2 linked regions of the Halorhodospira halophila SL1 genome follow. The protein of the gene in region 2 interacts with the protein of the main gene of each other region in a pairwise test. Links are inferred from orthologs where the notes say so. Each region holds a gene or a part of one and is shown on either strand. Other genes may lie near its edges. The genes, in order: dnaE and dnaQ.

Region 1 (7,034 bases), 1.3 Mb from region 2 along the record:
CGGCCTCCGGCGCCGGGCTCTCCAGGACCCGCTTGCCCGCGAGCCGGCGCCCCTTGCTACTCCCCGGCTTACCCCGGGTCTTCGCCGCGCCCCCCTGCTCCCCGGAACGGCCCGAGGACGCCGAGGCGCCTGTGGCTCCTCCACGCTTTTTCCCTGCCTTGCCGGCGCGGCCCGTGCTGGCGCTTCCGCTGCCTCGCTCGCTGGCCTCTTGTCGGTCCTCCTGATACCAGCGGCGGATCGTCTTGGCCGCTGGCTCGTAGGTGCGCGCCAGTTCCTGCGGTGTGTGTCCCGCCTCGACCAGTTCGACCAGCTTGCGCCGAAGTTCCGGCGAGTATTTCGGGCGACCCTCAGCCATGCAATGCTTTCCTCCGGATCATGCGGATACGGCGAGTCCGTCGACGGGGTTACTCCAGCCCGTTTTCCCGGACGGGTCAAGAACCCTAAGATGATAACGCTGGCGCCGCCACGGACCCGACACCCTGGAGACCGGAAACCACATGCAAGCGCTGCTCTTTGATGTCGACGGCACCCTGGCCGATACCGAGGGGGCGGGCCATCTACCGGCATTCAACGCCGCCTTCGAGGCCTTCGGCCTACCGCACCGTTGGGATGAGAACACCTACCGCCGCCTACTCAACGCCGTCCCCGGAGGCCGGGAGCGGCTCGGCGACGCCCTGAGCCAACAGCCGCCTCCCGCCGGGCACGGGGACATCGACGCGCTGGCGCGGCAACTACACGAGACCAAGAATCGCTTCTATGCCGAGCGTCTGCGCACCGGGTGCATACCACCCCGCCCCGGCATCGAGCGGATCATCGCCGAGGCCCGGCAACGCGACATCCGCCTCGCCGTGGTCACAACCAGCGCCCGCGCCAACGTCGAGGCCTTGTTCAACGGTGTACTGCCCGCCCCGCTCCAATCGGTCTTCGAGGTGTACATCTGTGGGGACGACGTAGCCGCCAAGAAGCCCGACCCCGAGGCCTATCTGGCGGCGCTGCGGTCGCTCCGGCTTCCGGCCCGCGCCGCCCTGGCCGTGGAAGACTCAGTCAATGGGCTGCGCGCTGCGCGTGCGGCGGGCATCCCCACCCTGATCACCCACAACCTCTGGACCCGGGACGACGACTTCACCGGGGCCGCGGCAGTCATCGACGACCTGGACCATGGCCCCGAGGGCGTCCCCATGGGAATCGACGACCTGATCGCCGTCCACAGTATGGGCGCTTAGCGGGGGTACTCGACCCCGACCCGTCCGTCGACCACGGCCTCGAGCCGCTTGATCAGCTCATCGCTGGGCGTCACCGTCCAGTTGCGACCGAAGACGACCCGCCCGCGGGCCCGCGGATGACGGTAATCGACGTGGACCGGGCTGTCCCCGGCGTGGCTGCTGAGCAACTGGCGCAGTTGCGGCACCAGCCCGTTGGCAGCGTGCGCTGCGCTCACCGGGATCACCAACCGTCCGGCCGCCCGTTCCCGTGCCTGGGCAATGTCCAGCACCTCCTCCCCGGTGATCCGGTAGCCGCCGCTGAAGTCGTCGTAATCCAGCGTTCCGCGAACCACCAGTAGCGCGTCCTTCTCCAAGGCGTGGCGATTCTTGCTGAACGCCTCCGGGAACAGCACCACCTCGATCCGGCCGGTCCGGTCGTCCAGAGTCAGGGTCGCCAGGCGGCCCCCGGTGGAAGTGCTCCGCACGCGCAACGCCACCACCAGCCCGGCAGCCGTCACCGACCGCCCCCGACCGCCGTTCCCATCCCCGCCACTACCGCCGGCGCCGCTGGCCAGACGTTGCAAGCGATCGGTGGCCAGGTAAGGGAGTTCGTGCTCGTAGCGGTCGATCGGGTGGCCGGTGAGAAAGAGGCCGAGGGTGGCCTTCTCGGCGGCCAGGCGCTCCTCCTCGGGCCACTCGGGCTCCTCGGCGACTTCCTCCCCGGCCCCGCCTGGGGCGATCACCGCCTCGGCGGGACCACCGAACAGGTCGGTCTGCCCGGCCGCCTGATCCCGCGTCACCTGCTCGGCAGCAGCCAGCGCGGCCGGGATCTGCGCCATCCCGGTGGCGCGGTTGGGGACCAGACTGTCGAGGCTCCCGGAACGGCACAGGGCCTCCAGCACCCGGCGGTTGGCGCGCCCGGTGTCCACCCGCCGGCACAGGTCGAAGACATCGCCGAAGGGGCCATGGGCATCGCGCTCGCCGAGCACCGCATCGAGCGCCGACTCCCCGACCCCCTTGATGGCCCCCAGACCGTAGACGATGGTCCGCTCGTCCACCGCCCGGAACGGCTTGTCACTGCGATTGACATCCGGCGGCAGCACCTCGAGCCCCATGGCCCGGGCCTCGTCGAGAAAGATCACCACCTTGTCGGTGTTGTCCATGTCCGAGGACAGCACCGAGGCCATGAACGGCGCGGGAAAGTGGCACTTGAGCCACGCCGTCTGATAGGAGAGCAGCGCATAGGCCGCCGAGTGCGACTTGTTGAAGCCGTAGCCGGCGAACTTCTCCATCAGGTCGAAGATGCCGGTGGCGTGACCCTCGGAGAGGCCGCGGGCCTGGGCCCCCTCGAGGAATTTGGCCCGTTGTTTGGCCATCTCCTCGGGCTTCTTCTTGCCCATGGCGCGGCGAAGCAGGTCCGCCTCCCCCAGGCTGTAGCCAGCGAGGACCTGGGCAATCCGCTGCACCTGCTCCTGGTAGAGGATGACGCCGTAGGTGGGCTGGAGCACCGGCATCAGATCCGGGTGGTGCAGTTCCCGGGTCGGGTAGCCGGCCACCGCCGAGCGGCCGTGCTTGCGCTCGACAAAGTCATCCACCATACCCGACTGCAGCGGCCCGGGCCGGAACAGCGCCACCAGGGCGACGATATCCTCGAAGCTGTCGGGCTGGAGCCGCTTGATCAGCTCCTTCATGCCGCGGGATTCCAGCTGGAAGACGGCGGTCGTGGCGCAGCGCTTGAGCAGATCGAAGGTGGCACTGTCATCCAGCGGGATCCCGTCGATATCCAGCGCCCGCTCACCGCGCTGCTCGAGGATGCGATTCACCGCCTGCACGGTCCAGTCGATGATGGTCAGCGTGCGCAGACCGAGGAAGTCGAACTTGACCAGGCCCACCGCCTCGACGTCGTCCTTGTCGAAGTGGGTGGCCACCTTCCAGGCTTCGGCGTCTTCGCGCTCCTCCGGATCCCGGTAGAGGGGCGAGAAATCGGTCAGATCCGTGGGGGCGATCACCACACCGCCGGCGTGCTTACCGACGTTGCGCGCCATCCCCTCGAGGCTGCGCGCGGTATCGATCAACTCGCGGATGTTCTCGTCGTTGTCGTACTCGGCGCGCAGGTCCTCTTCCTGCTCCAACGCCTTATCCAGCGTCATGCCGATCTCGAAGGGGATCAGCTTGGCGATCCGGTCCATGTAACCGAAGGCGTGACCGTAGACGCGCCCCACGTCGCGGACCACGGCCCGCGCCGCCATGGTGCCGTGGGTCGCGATCTGTGAGACCTTCTCGGCGCCGTAACGATCCGAGACGTACTCGATGACCTCGTCGCGGCGCTCCATGCAGAAGTCCACGTCGAAGTCGGGCATGGACACCCGCTCGGGGTTCAAGAAACGCTCGAAGAGCAGATCGTAGCGCAGGGGATCGAGGTTGGTGATCCCCAAGGCGTAGGCGACCAGTGAGCCCGCCCCGGAACCGCGCCCCGGCCCCACCGGGATGTGGTTATCCCGCGCCCAGCGAATGAAGTCAGCCACAATGAGGAAGTACCCCGGGAACCCCATCTGCTCAATGACCGCCAGCTCGTGATCGAGCCGCCGATGATAGGTCGCCTCCACCTCGTCGGCGTCTTCATCCTCCGCCAGACCGCGCTGCTCGAGCCGCTGTGTCAGGCCACGCTCGGACTCGGCGCGCAGGAACGAGGCGACCGTGTGCCCCTCGGGGACCGGAAAGTCCGGGAGGTAGTTGGTGTCGAGCTCCAGGTCGACGCTGCAGCGCTCGGCAATGCGGACGCTAGTCTCTAGCGCCTCCGGCAGGTCGGAGAAACGCTCAGCCATGTCCGCCGCATCAGCGAAGTACTGCTGCTCGGTGTAGTGGCGCGGCCGGTTGGGATCGTCCAGCGTGCGCCCCTGATGGATACAGACGCGCACCTCGTGGGCGTCGTAGTCTTCCGGACGCATGAAGCGGACATCGTTGGTCGCCACCACCGGTAGATCCTCGTCGGCAGCCAATGCGACGGCGGCGTGCAGGTGGCGCTCGTCCCCCGGCCGTCCCAGCCGGTGGAGCTCCAGATAGAAGCCGTCCTCGCCGAAAGTCCGGCGGTGTTCCTCGGCGTATCGCCGGGCGGTGGCCTCGTCACCGCGCAACAGGGCCTGGCCGATATCGCCCTGGGCGCCGCCGGAGAGGGCCAACAGCCCGCCAGCATCCGCCTGCAGCCACTCCCGCCGGATCACCGGGATGTCGCCGCAGGCGCCCTCGCGATAGGCCCGGCTGAGCAGGCGCGACAGCGCCCGGTAGCCACCGCGATCCCGGCACAGCAGCGTCAGCCGGGCGTAGCCAAACTCCACGGTGTCGTCCGCCAGCCACACATCGCCACCGATGATCGGCTTGACCCCGGCAGCCAGCGCCGCGCGGTAGAACTTGACCATCCCGAACAGGTTCGACTGATCGGTGATGGCCACCGCGGGCATACCGGCCTCGCGCGCCGCCGACACCGCCTCGTTGATTCGGACGATGCCGTCGACCAGCGAGAACTCGCTGTGCAAGCGCAGGTGGACGAAGGGCGGAGGGTCTTCACTCATGGTCGCGTCAGGATATCAGGGTGGCGGTCGGGAACGAGTCCGGTGGATCGAGCGCTGCGGCGCTCAGCCACCGAGCAGCCGGCGTACCGGTGCAAAACTGCGCCGGTGCATCGGGCACGGACCGAGCTCCTCAAGGGCCCGACGATGTTCGGCCGTGCCGTACCCTTTGTGCCGCCCAAAACCGTACCCCGGGTAGGCTTCGTCAAGCAGCACCATCTCGGCGTCACGCAGGGTCTTGGCCAGGATCGAGGCTGCGGAGATGGCCGGCTCCAGCGCATCCCCACCCACTACGGGTCGCGCCGGGGCGGGCAGATCGTCCGGGATCTCTCGACCATCCACCAGCACCTCGGCGATCGGGCTGGTCTCGGCCACCACGGCCACCGCCCGGGCCATGGCCAGGAAGGTGGCACGACGAATATTCAAGGCATCGATCTCGGTAACATCGGCCCGCCCTACCCCCCAGGCCACGGCCTCGCTACGGATCAGCGCTGCAGCGCGCTCGCGGCTCCGCGCGGAAAGCCGTTTGGAGTCGGTAACCCCGGCGATCGGTTCCGCCAGGACCACCGCCGCGGCAACCACCGGCCCTGCCCAGGGTCCGCGTCCGGCCTCGTCAACGCCCACCACCCCCCATGCACCGCGCGAGGGGGTCACTGCAGCACCTCGAGAACCGCCTCCGCCGCCCGCGCATCGGCGCCCCGGGCCAGCGTCTCGTGGAGGTGGCGAAAACGGCCCACCAGCTGCAGGCGGGCGGGGGCGTCGTCGAGCCAGTACGCCGCTGCCTCAGCAAGGATCTGCGGATCGACGTCAGACTGGAAGTACTCCGGCACCAGCGGTTCGCCCGCCAGCAGATTGGGCTGCGACACCCAGGGCACGCGGATCAGGCGGCGAATGATCTGGTAGCTCAGCGGCGACAGACGATAGGCCACCACCATGGGCCGTTTGGCCAGCATGACCTCCAGGGTTGCCGTCCCCGAGGCGGTCAATGCCACATCCGCCGCCGTGACCGCCGTGGCTGTATCGCCTTCGAGTAGACGGGTCCGCAGGCGGATATCGTGACGGGCCACCGCTGCCTCGATCCGCTCGCGCAACCGCGGTGCAGCGACGGGGATGACGAAATCCGGCGCATCCGGCCGTTGCGCCAGCAGCGCCGCGGCGCCCAGGAAGGGCTCCAGCAGGCGATCGATCTCGCTGCTCCGGCTGCCGGGGAGCAACGCCACCACCGTGGCGTCCTCGGCCAGGCCCAGCGTCCGGCGCGCTGCCCCGGTATCGGGCTGCATCGGGTAGCGGTCGGCGGCCGGATGGCCGACACACACGGCATCCACGCCGCTTTCGGCGTAGAACTTCTCCTCGAAGGGGTAAAGGGTCAGCATCCGGTCCACCGACTGCCGGACCCCCTTGACCCGCCCGGGACGCCAGGCCCAGATCGTTGGGCTGACGTAGTGGACGGTGGGGATGCCGGCGGCGCGCAAGCGCCGCTCCAGACCCAGATTGAAGTCGGGCAGATCGACGCCGATGAAGCAGTCCGGCGGGGCCTCGCGCCACCGCCTGGCGAGATCGGCACGCAGCCGCAGCAGCCCCGGCAGATGCCGGACGATCTCGGTCACGCCCATCAGCGAGAGCCGCTCCATGGGGACCAGGGACTCGAGCCCCTCGGCTGCCATGGCCGGCCCGCCGATGCCCTCGAACTGCACACCGGGCGACCGGCGACGGAGCTCGCGCATCAGCCCGGCGCCGAGGACATCGCCGGAGAGCTCACCGGCGAGGATCGCCACCCTGGGACTGGCCATGATCAGACCCCCCTACGCCGGCGGATGGTGGCCTCAGCGCAACAGGCCGCGCTGACTGTTGTCGATGAAATCGACCATGCCCTGCACGTCCGCGGAGTGACTGAGCTGCTGACACAACGCCTCGCGGGCGTCGTCAAGCCGAAGACCCTGGCGGTAGATCGTGCGGTAGGCACGCTTGATATCCCGAATACGCTCCCGCGAGAAGCCGTGCCGACGCAGCCCGACCGAGTTGATGCCGTGGGGGACAGCCATCTGCCCGGAGACCGTGACGAACGGCGGCACGTCCCGGTTGATGCCGCTGCCGAACCCGCAGAAGGCGTAGGGGCCGATGCGGCAGAACTGGTGAACCAACGCGAAGCCGCCCAGGGTTGCGTGATCGCCGACGTCCACGTGTCCAGCCAGCGAGGCGGAGTTGGCGAACAGCAGGTGATTGCCCAGGCGGCAATCGTGGGCGATGTGGCAGTAGGCCATCAGCC
Region 2 (5,830 bases):
AGAACTGCGTGTTGAGCTGACTGACGGCGTAAAAGCCGGAGATGAACATCAGCGCCAGCACCAAGTTGGCGGCCACCGGGTGGTCCGCCAACCAGCGCAGCGCGTCTCGCCGCTGCTCAACCATCGGCTAGCGGCTCTCCGGATCGACGCGCACGCGCAGCCCGTCCGTGGCCTGCGGGATCTGCGTGGTGACGATCTGGGCCCCGGCTTCGATCTCCGGGGCGCGGATCAGGGCGCCGCGGCGGCCGTCCGGGCGCCGCGCCTCGCCCAGGCGCTGGGCCTCGATACCGCGCAGGCGCTTGTGGTCGTCGTCTTCCCCGCCCGACTCGACGATGTAGAGCCGGTCGGTGCCGTAGAGCGCCTCGTAGGGGACCACCAGGGTGCCGGGCTCCGGGGGCAGCTCCAGCATCACCTCGGCGAAGCGATCCAGCGCCACGTCCTCGTGTCGGTCGGCCACGGTGAAGATCGCCTCGACCCCGCCGCGCTCGCGGGCGGTCTGCCCGGCCAGCCGGTCCAGCTCCAGGTCGAGTTCGCGGCCATCCACCCGCGCTTCGCCGCGCACCGCGGTATCGGCAGCACGGGCCCGGTAGAGGGCACCGATGCGCGTGGTGGGGATCTGCACCCGGACCTCCAGCTCGCCGGTGTCGTAGAGACCGACGAGCTCGTTACCGGGGCTCACCCGGTCACCCCGGCCCACCGGCACCGCGCTGACCCGGCCGTCGAAGGGGGCGCGCACCTCGGTGCGGCCCACGTCACGCCGGGCCTGATCCCGGGCGGCCTCGGCGCCGTCCCGGCGCGCCTCGGCCACGGCCAGACGCTCCTCGGCGTCGTCCACCGACTGCCGGGCCCGGATCACCGCCTGGCGCTGGCGCTCCTTGGACTCCTCGGCGTCGTCGAGTTCCGAGGGTGAGGCGGCGTTGTCGGCGACCAGCTCCTCGAGCCGCGCCACCCGCCGCTGGTCGATGGCCAGCAGGGCCTCCTCGGCCTCCAGGTCCTCGCGGTCCGCCTCGACGGCGCGGCGCTCCTGGCGCAGCGCCGCTTCCAGTTCGTCGAGATCCGCCTGGCGCTGTCGGAGGATGTCGCGCAGCTCGCCGTCGTCCAGGCGCACCAGCAGCTCGCCGGCCTCCACCACCCGGCCGTCGCGGGCCGGGACGTCGACCACGTCAGCCTCCACCGCCGACTTGACGGTAACGTCCGAAGGCGACTCGATGTAGCCGAACAGACGCAGCAGCGGCTGGTGGACACCGGGCTCGGCACGCTCAGTGGCCACCACCCAGGAGGGTTCGGTGGGCTCCTCGGCGGGCGGATCGGGGCGGGTCCAGACCAGCGCCGCCAGGACCAGCACGGCCGCCATCAGCACCACCACGGGCGCAGCGGCCCCCCAACCCTTTCGCAGCAACGAACGTAACGGCACGCAGCCCTTCCTTCATTTCGCCTCGAGTGGCCCTGGGGTGCCCCAGGGGGCCGCCGGATCAGACCTGATTGAGCAGCGCCAGTTCCGGCGGACTCCAGTAGAGATAGAACTGCCGCTCCACATAGGGATCCGGCCAGTGGCGGAAGTGGTGACGCAACAGCATCACCGGGACGATCAACGGCACCATACCGGTGCGGTACTGCTCGATGACACTCACCACCTCTTGCTTGTCCGCCGGGTCCAGCTCGCGTTTGAGATAGCCGAGCAGGTGGTAGAGCACGTTGGCGTGCCGGCCGCGCGTCGCCGGCCGGGCCAGGGCCGCCATGAACCCGTGGATGTACTCGTCGGCCACCGCCTCCAGCGACCGCTCGCCCAGCGTCGAGACCAGCCGCCCCAGCTCGCGCATGCGCTGATCGTCGTGGGCCATGAGCAACAGCTTGTGCTCGGCGTGGAAATCCACCAGCGCCTTGGGCGTCAGGCCCGCCTCGACCAGGCGCTGCCAACGGTAGTAGCAGAAGACCCGGCAGACAAAGCCCTCACGCAGGGACGGATCGTTGAGCCGTCCCTCCTCCTCCACCGGGAGCAGTGGGTTGGCCTCCATCAGCGTCCGTGCATAGGCGCCCCGCCCGGGGATACCGGCCGGATGGCCGTCGGGTTTGTAGACCTTGACGCGCTCCATACCGCAGCTCGGCGACTTGGCCTTGAGGATGTAGCCGCTGAGCCAGTGGAGCTCCCGCCCCTTCTCGCGGCCGAAGGCCTCCATGGCCTCGGTGACGTCGGTCTGCCGATCCCGCACCCCGCGCACGCGCACCCGGTTGTCCGCATCCAGCTCCAGGCGGATCGGCGGCCGCGGGGTGGGCAGCCCGATGGCCACCTCGGGGCAGACGGGCACGTAGCGGAAGTAGCGCGAGAGTGCCTCGGTAACGAAGGGGTTGCGCTTGTGACTGCCGTCGTAGCGCACCTCCTCGCCGAGCAGGCAGCTGCTCACGCCCACCGGAATCTGCGGCTGCGACGCGGTCTGATCGCTTGGCCGGCTCATGCTCTCCCTAGGGTTGTACAACTTGTGTACAGCATTCTAGCCATCCGCATCCACGCTTGCATCCACGCTGCGCAGGATCGCCCGGCGCAGCGCCGCCATGTCCGGGACCATCAGGCAGTCGGGCACGCCGTGGGACGGCTCCGGCGGGCCGTAACGGCAGATCAACGCCGCCTGCATGCCGGCGGCCAGCGCCCCGGCGGCGTCGCTGTCCGGGTCATCCCCCACGTGCAGAACCTCGCCGGGGGGCGCCCCGGCGTGCTCGCAGGCCAGGGCGAAGATCTCCGGCTCGGGCTTGGGAATGTCGATGTCCACGCCGCGCACCACGAAGTGGACGTAGGGGCCGAGTTCGGTGCGGTAGACATCGGCGTTGCCGTTGGTGATCACGCCGATACGGAACCGCCCGGCCAGATCGCGCAGGGCCGGCAGCACTTCGGGGAACGGGGCCACCCGGCTCTGCCGCGCCTCGAGGAACACGGCGAAGGTCTGCTCCACGAACCGCTCCGCCGCGGCTCCGTCGATCCCGCAGCTGCGGGCGATCTCAGCCATGGTGGCACGGCGCAGGGTGGTGGCGTTGCGTGTGAGTTCCGGGCGCGCGGCGGCCAGTTCGCGGCGCAGCTGCCGCATGGTGTCGGGATCGAAGCGCTCGGCCACCACCGGGTAGGCGTCGCGCAGATAGTCGTGGAGGGTCTGCTCGGCCGCCGCGAGGACATCGTCGACGGACCAGAGGGTGTCGTCGAGGTCGAAGGTCAGGGCCCGCAGGGGGGGACGGATCATGATCCGGACGCCTCCTCGCCACGGGCCGAGCCGCGCCACAACGCCGGCCCGCCGCAGGTGGCCTCGATGCGCTGGAGCAGCTGCTCGTGGGCCTCGCGCTCGAGTTCACCGGGCTCCGGGACGCGCAGCCGCGGCCGCTCCGCCGACAGCCGCTGCACCGGCTCGGCGCCGCCCGGCTCCAGGCCCTCGCCCTCCAGGGAGAGCTTGCCCTGACCACCGGTCATGGCCAGGTAGACCTCGGCGAGCAGTTCCGAGTCGAGCAGCGCGCCGTGGAGTTCGCGGCGCGAGCCGTCCACGCTGTAGCGCTTGCACAGGGCATCGAGGCTGCAGCGCTGGCCCGGATGCATGCGCCGGGCCATCTGCAGCGAGTCGGTGATGGTGCAGTAGTCCTCGAGCTGCCCCCACGCCGGCCCCAGACGGGCCAGCTCGGCGTCGATGAAGCCGACGTCGAAGGGCGCGTTGTGGATGATCAGCTCGGCATCCTGGACGTAGTCGACGAAGCGCCGGGCGATGTCGGCAAAGCGCGGCTTGTCGGCCAGGAAACGATTCGACAGACCGTGGACGTTCTCCGCCCCCTCGTCCACTGCCCGGTCCGGATTGAGGTACTCGTGGAAGTTGTTGCCGGTCAGCCGCCGGCGCACCAGCTCGACACACCCGATCTCGATGATGCGGTGCCCCTCGGTGGGGTCCATGCCGGTGGTCTCGGTGTCGAGCAGGATCTGCCGCATGGCTCAGGGTCCGGATACATTGCAAGGATTCGAAACAGTCTGCGACGCGGCCCATCCAGGGTCAACGCAGGGTGTCACAAACGGCACACCATAACGCCCGGCTGTCGGATTTGCGACACACCCGCAAAGCCCACCCCCCCGCCGTGACGCGCCTCCCACCGCCGCCCGGACCTGGCACGCCCCTTGCTGCACTGCGGGAGAAGCCACCCAGGACCGGAGCCGCCCGCCCATGCGAAACCAGGAGATCGCCGCCCTCCTCGACGAACCGGGCTGCGCCCACAACCAGGGCAGCAAATCGGGCTGCGCGCGCCCCACGCCGGGCGCCGCCGCTGGTGGATGCGCCTTCGACGGCGCCCAGATCACCCTGCTGCCGGTGGCCGACGCCGCGCACATCGTCCACGGCCCCATCGGCTGCGCCGGCAGCTCCTGGGACAACCGCGGCACCCGCTCCACCGGCCCCACCCTGTGGCGCATCGGCATGACCACCGACCTCAGCGAGCAGGACGTGATCATGGGCCGGGGCGAGGCGCGGCTGTTCCACGCCATCAAGCAGGCGGTGGACGATCACGCCCCGGCGGCGGTCTTCGTCTACAACACCTGCGTCCCGGCGTTGACCGGCGACGACATCGAGGCGGTGTGCCGCAGCGCCGAGCGCCGCTGGGGGACCCCGGTGGTTCCGGTGGACTGCGCCGGCTTCTACGGCAGCAAGAACCTCGGCAACCGCATCGCCGGCGAGGCGGTGGTCCAGCACATCGTCGGCACCCGCGAACCGGAGCCGGTGCCGGCGGAGCGCCGGCCGCGGGATCACCAGGTCCACGACGTCGGCCTGATCGGCGAGTTCAACATCGCCGGCGAGTTCTGGAACGTGCTGCCGCTGCTCGACGAGCTCGGCCTGCGCCTGCTCGGCAGCCTCTCCGGCGACGCCCGCTACCGCGAGCTGCAGACCCTGCACCGCGCCGAGGCCAACATGCTGGTCTGCTCCAAGGCCCTGCTCAACGTGGCCCGCACCCTGGAAGAGCGCTACGGCATCCCGTATTTCGAGGGCAGCTTCTACGGCGTCGCCGATACCTCCGCGGCCCTGCGCGGCTTCGCCGGGCTGATCGACGACCCAGACCTGAGCGCACGCACCGAGCAGGTCATCGCCCGCGAGGAGGCCCGTGCCGATGCCGCCCTGGAGCCCTACCGCGAGCGCCTGCGCGGCCGCCGGGCCCTGCTCTACACCGGCGGCGTGAAGAGCTGGTCGGTGGTCTCGGCGCTGCAGGACCTGGGCATGGAGGTGGTCGCCACCGGCACCCGCAAGTCCACCGAGGCGGACAAGGCGCGCATCCGCGAGCTGATGGGCGAGCAGGCGCAGATGCTGGAAAGCGGTGCGCCGCGGACGCTGATCGACACCGTCCGCGCCCACCAGGCCGACGTGCTCATCGCCGGCGGGCGCAACATGTACACCGCCCTCAAGGCGCGGATCCCGTTCCTGGACATCAACCAGGAGCGCCCCCACGCCTACGCCGGCTACACCGGCATGGTGGAGCTGGCCCGCCAACTGTGCCGCAGCATCGAGAGCCCGATCTGGCCGCAGGTGCGTGAGCCGGCTCCCTGGGAACGGCAGTAACGGAGGACGGGGCCATGACCCGCATCGAACGATCCACCAGCCCGCTGAGCGTCAACCCGCTGAAGGCCAGCCAACCGGTGGGCGGCACCCTGGCGACCCTCGGCTTCCGGGGGGCCGTGCCCCTGCTCCACGGCGCCCAGGGCTGCACCGCCTTCGGCAAGGTCTACTTCGTCCGCCACTTCAACGAGCCGATCCCGCTGCAGACCACCGCCATCGACCCGATCAGCGCGGTGCTCGGCGCCGACGACAACGTCCTCGGCGCCCTG

The links.
Region 1: the proteins of dnaQ (region 2) and dnaE interact in binary tests that used the Escherichia coli proteins (3 or more experiments, as listed by UniProt). The link is inferred for Halorhodospira halophila SL1 from one-to-one orthologs.

Annotation. Positions count from the first base shown.
Region 1 is NC_008789.1:1,564,575-1,571,608, forward strand. Bases 1,020-5,169 are described here. They hold dnaE (DNA polymerase III subunit alpha), read right to left. Parts: upstream 4,772-5,169; coding sequence 1,220-4,771; downstream 1,020-1,219. Other genes in these bases: HHAL_RS07345 (HAD-IA family hydrolase), read left to right, coding at 1,020-1,223; HHAL_RS07355 (ribonuclease HII), read right to left, coding at 4,835-5,169. Also shown: HHAL_RS12645 (transposase), read right to left, coding at 1-355; more of HHAL_RS07345, read left to right, coding at 498-1,019; more of HHAL_RS07355, read right to left, coding at 5,170-5,422; lpxB (lipid-A-disaccharide synthase), read right to left, coding at 5,419-6,558; lpxA (acyl-ACP--UDP-N-acetylglucosamine O-acyltransferase), read right to left, coding at 6,592-7,034. UniProt on the Escherichia coli protein: DNA polymerase III is a complex, multichain enzyme responsible for most of the replicative synthesis in bacteria. This DNA polymerase also exhibits 3' to 5' exonuclease activity. The alpha chain is the DNA polymerase catalytic subunit.
Region 2 is NC_008789.1:297,715-303,544, forward strand. The notes cover bases 2,090-5,035. They hold dnaQ (DNA polymerase III subunit epsilon), read right to left. Parts: upstream 3,956-5,035; coding sequence 3,224-3,955; downstream 2,090-3,223. Other genes in these bases: HHAL_RS01345 (YbgA family protein), read right to left, coding at 2,090-2,453; HHAL_RS01350 (HAD family hydrolase), read right to left, coding at 2,490-3,227; nifE (nitrogenase iron-molybdenum cofactor biosynthesis protein NifE), read left to right, coding at 4,185-5,035. In the rest of the region: HHAL_RS01335 (efflux RND transporter permease subunit), read right to left, coding at 1-124; HHAL_RS01340 (efflux RND transporter periplasmic adaptor subunit), read right to left, coding at 128-1,414; more of HHAL_RS01345, read right to left, coding at 1,473-2,089; more of nifE, read left to right, coding at 5,036-5,564; nitrogenase iron-molybdenum cofactor biosynthesis protein NifN, read left to right, coding at 5,579-5,830. UniProt on the Escherichia coli protein: DNA polymerase III is a complex, multichain enzyme responsible for most of the replicative synthesis in bacteria. The epsilon subunit contain the editing function and is a proofreading 3'-5' exonuclease.